2 linked regions of the Saccharibacillus brassicae genome follow. The protein of the gene in region 1 interacts with the protein of each later gene in a pairwise test. Links are inferred from orthologs where the notes say so. Each region holds a gene or a part of one and is shown on either strand. Other genes may lie near its edges.

Region 1 (3,352 bases):
GCCGACAACGTTGCCGCCGAGCTGGCGAACGAGGCTGACGGACGTGGCGATCGTGCCGCCGGTCGCGAGCAGATCGTCCGCGATCAGAACGTTTTGCCCTTCTTTGACAGCGTCGATATGCATAGCGAGCGTGTCTTTGCCGTATTCGAGATCGTATTCGATTTCAACGGTCTGGTAAGGCAGTTTGCCGACTTTGCGAATCGGCACGAAGCCGACGCCGAGCGCGTAAGCCAGCGGCGCGCCGACGACGAATCCGCGTGCTTCCGGTCCGGCGATCAGGTCGATTTGCAGATGTTCGACCTGTTTCTTCAGAGCGTCGATCGCCTCGCGATACGCCGGTCCGTTGCCGAGCAGGGTCGTGATGTCTTTAAAGCTGATGCCCGGTTTCGGAAAATCGGGAATCACGCGAATATGTTCGTTAAAATCCAAATCAATCTCCTCCTAAGTCTGGTTTCCCGGATGGGACGGCGAAAGAACGGCTTCCGCCCTCTTACACCGAAAAAGATAAAGCCGCGTCCGGATTTGCGGCACGGACCGCCTGCATCCGCTGCGCAAGCCAGATGCCGATGTCCTCGCCCGGACCGAGCAGCCGGCGTTCCAGCGCTTCGGCTTCCTGCAGCGTGCGATAGGCCGCGGCCGAATCGAGCGCCGCCTTGGGCGGGCTCGGATTCGCGGTCACGGAACCTTCGGCCCGGACGATGAACCGCAGTTCTTCGAAGACGTCCAGCGTCATGCGAATCATGCGCGGCGAACAGCCGGACGTCCGGCACAGCCGCTGGACCAACTGCCGACCGTCCACGGGCTCGGCCGCGGCTTTGCGCAGCTCGACGTAGATGGTCTTGATCCGCTCCCGGCTCGGGTCACTCAGGCGTTCGGCCGAAGGGCCGCCTGCCGGATACATCAACACGATGTTTTCCAGAGCTGGGAATTGCGCCAGCATCCGTTCGAACGGTTCCGCCGTGTCCGGCAGATCCAGAACGAACAGCGTGCGCGTCTTGGCCGGGTCCGCTTCCGCATGGCCGCTTTCCGTTTCTTCAATCCCGGAATATTTATCATACAGCCAAACCGGCAGTTGCGCCAGAGTCTTATGCGAAACTTTTAGCGTCTCCGGCCGAACGGCTGCCGCGATCTGATCCGGCCCGCAGGCAAGCACGGATTCGGCTTTTTTGCGGAAGCGTTCGACGTCTTCCGCCGACGCCGTCGCCGAGCGGCGATCGAATACCTGGAACGCCGGAAGCGCAAGATCGCGCACCATCAGCTGCGGCTTGCGGCTGCCGCGCCATTCGTTGATCCCCGGTTCGGCCAGCAGATCGAGCCGGTCGCCTTCGACCACGTACTCGGCCAGGGCACCTTTGCCGAAGGCGACCGCTTCGACGACGCAGCCGTCCTGCTCGACCACGAGTTTGAGATGCGTGTTCGTCTTGCCCATCGTCAGCACGCGCTGCACTTTGACGCCCCGGAATACGAGCTGGGGAGTCGGGTTGCTCATGCCAAACGGAGCCATCCGGTCCAGTTCTTCGATGACCGGCAGCGGAATATCGGCCAGCGAGCACTCCGTCTCCGCTTCGATGACCGGCACCAGATGTTCCGGCTTCAGCACGTTCGCCGCGTAAGCGTTCAGCCCGGCTTCGAACTCGCCGATCCGGCCGCTGCCCAGGCTCATGCCCGCCGCCGCGGGATGGCCGCCGAAATGGTCCATCGTCTCTTCAACCGACAGCAGCGCTTCGTAGATGTCGAAGCCGGCGATCGAACGCGCGGAGCCTTTGCACGTTCCTTTGTCCGCGTCGATCCCGAGAATGATCGTCGGACGGTAATACCGTTCGAGAATTTTGGAAGCTACAATGCCGACGACGCCGACGTTCCAGCCTTCGCCCGCCAGCACGATCACGTTCGGCACCTCGCCCGCGTCCGCGATTTTCTTCTCCAGCAGGACGACCGCTTCGCCGACGATGTCTTCGACGTTTTTCTGCCGCTCTTTGTTAAGCAGATCCAGCACGGACGACAGATGTTCCGCCCGGTCGCGCTCTTCGGTAATGAGCAGGTCGACCGCGCGGTTGGCGTGATCCAGCCGGCCGCTCGCGTTGATGCGCGGCGCGATCGCAAACGCGATGCCGACCGAAGTCAGCTGGTCCGGCGCGCTGCCGGCAACAGCCAGCAGCGCTTCCACGCCCGGCGACGGATTTCGCCGCATCGCTTCGATGCCCCGCGAGACGAGCAGCCGGTTCTCGCCGGTCAGCGGCATCAGATCCGCGACCGTGCCGATCGCCGTCAGGTCCATCCATTCCTCCGGCGCCTCTCCCAGAAGCGCATGGGCCAGCTTGAACGCGACCCCGACTCCGGCCAGGCCTTTGTACGGATATTCGCACAGCGGCAGCTTCGGATTGACGAGGGCGAATGCCTGCGGCAGCACGGCCGGCGGTTCGTGGTGGTCGGTCACGACGACGTCGATGCCGAGCTCCGCCGCGTAAGCGATCTGATCGACGGCGCTGATCCCCGTATCGACGGTCACGATCAGCTTGACGCCTTCGGCCGCCGCTTCGTCGATCGCATGGCGGTGCAGGCCGTATCCTTCTTTGGAACGATGCGGGATATACGTTCCGAAGTCGGCGCCGAGCCGCTTCATCAGCCGGATCATGAGCGCGGTGCTCGACACCCCGTCGGCGTCGTAGTCGCCGTAGATCCAGATCCGTTCTTCGCCGTCCAGGGCGGCGCGTATACGCTGCACCGCCGCCTGCATGCCGTGCAGCAGATACGGATCGTGCAGCCCGGACAAGTCTTCGTCTCCGTCCAGGAACTCGGCCGCCGATGCCGGCTCCGTGTACCCCCGGTTCGCGAGCAGCGACGACAGCAGCGGGGACAGGTTCAGTTCTTCGCCGAGACGCTTTACCGCCTCGCGCTCCGGACTTGCGATTTTCCATTGATATTGCGAATGCAGCACAAGCTCACCTGCCTTTTCTTTTTTTGAATAGATATCGATAGCGTTAGAGCCCCGACCGGCTTCGGGCTTCAGTTCATACTTCAGTTCGGGCTTCAATCAGAATTCAGTTCGGGCTTCAAATCGAACAAACGCGGATTGCTCCGCGTTCGAATAGATGCTGAATATTCATTGCACGATCGTCGGTTCTTCGCCGCTGCTGAGCAGTTCTTCGTTCGACTTGTACGGATAACCCGTATGATACGGTTCGACCCGCACATCGACTTCGATTACCTGCACGAAGCGGTGCATGAGCAGATCGCGGGACCGCTGGGCGATCTCTTCCGCTTCCTTGACCGTCATGCGCGGATTGACGCTCAGCACCAGCTCGATGCGGACCGTTTCCAGCGACCGGACCGCTGTCAGTTCGCGCACTTC
Region 2 (3,267 bases), 4.4 Mb from region 1 along the record:
GGCAAGTACGGCGTGACCGTCGAACAGGTCCGCTCCAAGCAGCTGGAGATCGATATCGCCGGCGTGCACGTGGTCGGCTTCGCCAGCCATCATTTTCCGGAATCGCTGATCGCGACCTACCGGCATTTCTCGGCCGCGCATCACCGGATCGGCAGCGATGCCGAAGAAGCGGGCCTCGTGAAGCTCGGCCTCAGCGTATACGACCAGGAAGTCGAGCCGTACCCGGGCATGGTCGAGACGCTGGAGCGGCTGCGCGGCGAAGGGCACGCCCTGTATCTGTACACGGGCGGCGAAGACCGGATCCAGCAGCGCAAAATCGACCAGATGAAGCTGGGCACGTATTTCGGCTCCGACATCTTTATCCGCCAGCACAAAAACGTGCAGGCGCTCGAAGGCATCCTGCGCGCCAAATCGCTTCCGCGCCCGTCGACCTGGATGATCGGCAATTCGCTGCGGACCGATATCGCGCCCGCGCTCAGCGCCGACATCAACGCCGTCTATCTCAAGCAGGAACGCGAATGGGCCTACAATCTGATCGAGTTGGGCGAATCTTCCACCGGCTCGCTGCATACGGTAGCCAGGCTGCCGGAAGTGCCCGAGCTGATCAGCCGTGCCGCTCGCGCATCCGTTCAAAAACGGACCCTCTGAAGGGTCCGTTTTTTTACGTCCGCATTTACGAGCCCCGCTTGGCCTGCTCCGGCTTGTCCGGTTTGCCTCCGCGGTCGGCGAATAAAAAGTCGAGCTTTTGCTGTTCCCTGTTCCAGGCAAGCGCCGCGTCGAACGTTTTTTCGCCTTTTTTGAATCCTTTGAGCATCAGCGTCTCCCCTTTGTCGAGCAGCCGTTTGACCTGGGTCTCCGAGATCGCTTTGCCGAGAATTTTTTTGGAAAACGTAAACGTGCAGGACGGATAGCCCGTGCAGCCGTAGAAGTTCTTTTTGTCGACGACCGGTTTGCCGCAGATCGGGCACGCGCCAAGCTCCGCCGCCCCGCCGCGATCCTCGCGTCCGGCGTTCGATCCGCCGCGGTTCCCCGCGCTTTTCCCGTAGGCCGGACGTTCTTCGTTTTTGGGCAGTTCGACGGTGAACGTCCAGTCTTTCTCGGCCGCGACCGCGTCGGACACGATCTTCTGGGCGAGCCGCTGCGCTTGTTCCATAAAAGCTTTGGGCGACTCCTGCCCCCGTCCGATCTCGCCGAGCCGCTGCTCCCACTTCGCCGTCATTTCGGCCGAAGCCAGCACGCTTTGGCCGAGCGCTTCGATCAGCACCGTGCCTTTGTTCGTCGCGTACACCATATTTTTGCGGACGTCGATATACTGGCGGTCTTTGAGTCCGCCGATAATGCCCGCACGCGTCGCTTCGGTGCCCAACCCTTCGGTACGCTGCAATACTTTTTCCAACTCCGCATTGTCCAGATGCTTGCCGGCCGTCTTCATCAAAGTGATGAGCTGTCCTTCGGTATAACGCTTCGGCGGTTGGGTCTTGCCTTCTTTGACCTGGACGTCCGCCACCGTGCCGGCATCGCCTTTTTGGACGGGCGGCAGCACGGACAGATCTTCGTCGTCTTCTTCTTTGTCGCTTTTATCGTCTTCCCGGCTGCTTTTCGCTTTCTTTTTCGCCGCGTTGTCGTACAGCACTTTGCGCCAACCTTCCTGCACGATCACTTTGCCTTTCGTCATAAACGGATCGCACCCGTCTACCATCGTCACGAGATTCGTGTAGTCGATGATCGCTTTCTCTTCGTGCGCGGCGATCAGACGCTTGGCGATCAGCAGGTACAAGTTAAGGTTCATGCCCTGAAGCTTGCCCGGCTGCGGTACCTGCTCGGTCGGAATGATCGCGTAGTGATCCCCGACTTTGGAAGCATTTACGTAGCGTTTGTTGCCGATCAGTGTCGATTTGGGTGCCGGCAGGAAAATTTTGAGTTCATTGAAGCTTTGCAGTTTATTCAAAATGTCCGGAAACTGCTTCGCTTCCTCGTCCGTCACGTACGACGAATCCGAACGCGGGTACGAAATGTAGCCGTCCAGATACAACTGCTGCAAAGCGCTCAGCGTATCCTGCGGCGAATATTTGAAAATCTGGTTGGCCGACGCCTGCAGCGACGACAGGGAAAACAGCTGCGGCGGCTGAAACTCTTTGCGCTCCGTCTCGATCGATTCGACGACGGCGTCTTTGCCTGCGCAGCGCGCCCGAATCTCTTCGGCTTCTTCCGGCGTTTTCAGACGCGTCTCTTCGCCTTTGAACCAGGTGCCTTCATACTCCGCCCCGCCGATCGCGAAACGGGCTTTGACTTCCCAGAACGGTTCCGGCTTGAAGTGGGCAATCTCTTTCTCCCGGTTGACGATCAGCGCAAGGGTCGGGCTCTGCACCCGTCCCGTCGAGAACACGCCCTGCACGCCGCGCCGCTGGAACAGCAGGGAGTAGACCCGGGAGCCGTTCATGCCGACAAGCCAATCCGCGCACGAGCGGCTGACCGCTTCGTAATACAGATTGCGCGTCTCGCTCTCGTCTTTGAGATTGGCAAATCCCTGCTCGACCGCGCGCGGCGTCAGCGAAGAAATCCACAGCCGCTTCATCGGCTTTTTGACTCCGCTGAGCTGGATGACGATGCGGACGATATATTCGCCTTCCCGCCCGGCATCGCTCGCGATAATGATTCCGTTCACTTCCGGACGCTTGAGCAGTTCCTGCAGCAGATTAAACTGCTTGGCTTTGGACGGGGTGATGCGATGTTTGAATTTGCCCGGCAAAATCGGCAGGCTGTTCAGGCTCCACCGCTTGTACGCCGGATCGTATTCTTCCGGGGGAACAAGCTCGCAAATATGCCCGACCGCCCAACTGACATAAGCCCCGTCCGGAAAAGTCGGGCATTTCTCGATTTGGATATAGCCCTGTGTTTTTTTGTGCTTGAACGGCGCCGCCAGCTTGGCTCCCTGATCGGGTTTTTCCGCAATAATTAGCAGCAAATTGATCTCCTCCTGTGGAATAAGCAAGCAAAAAGCCGAGAGCTGTCCTCCCGGCCGGCCTGGCCCCGTTTATTGCGTACGTTCGAACCGCTATCCGAATCCTCATTTTAGCATGCAGATTCGTTTTTCGCTACCGCCTTGAAAAGAGAACAAAATGGCTGAATCGTCTATAGAGTTAGGTATGTGTTAGTTAAAATAACTTGTATGCAAAAAAAGAAAATAACGAATAGATTTTTCGCTTTATGTGTAATATAATATGACAAAAGGTTGCTGAATGACATGAAAAAGGGCCGTACCGGTGT

Evidence for each region.
Region 2: the proteins of recJ (region 1) and FFV09_RS22550 interact in binary tests that used the Escherichia coli proteins (3 or more experiments, as listed by UniProt). The link is inferred for Saccharibacillus brassicae from one-to-one orthologs.

Annotation. Positions count from the first base shown.
Region 1 is NZ_CP041217.1:955,369-958,720, forward strand. Bases 215-3,247 are described here. They hold recJ (single-stranded-DNA-specific exonuclease RecJ), read right to left. Parts: upstream 2,939-3,247; coding sequence 491-2,938; downstream 215-490. Other genes in these bases: FFV09_RS03810 (adenine phosphoribosyltransferase), read right to left, coding at 215-429; FFV09_RS03820 (cation diffusion facilitator family transporter), read right to left, coding at 3,104-3,247. In the rest of the region: more of FFV09_RS03810, read right to left, coding at 1-214; more of FFV09_RS03820, read right to left, coding at 3,248-3,352. UniProt on the Escherichia coli protein: Single-stranded-DNA-specific exonuclease.
Region 2 is NZ_CP041217.1:5,394,712-5,397,978, forward strand. What follows is about bases 320-3,267. They hold FFV09_RS22550 (DNA topoisomerase III), read right to left. Parts: upstream 2,966-3,267; coding sequence 674-2,965; downstream 320-673. Other genes in these bases: FFV09_RS22545 (HAD family hydrolase), read left to right, coding at 320-648. In the rest of the region: more of FFV09_RS22545, read left to right, coding at 1-319.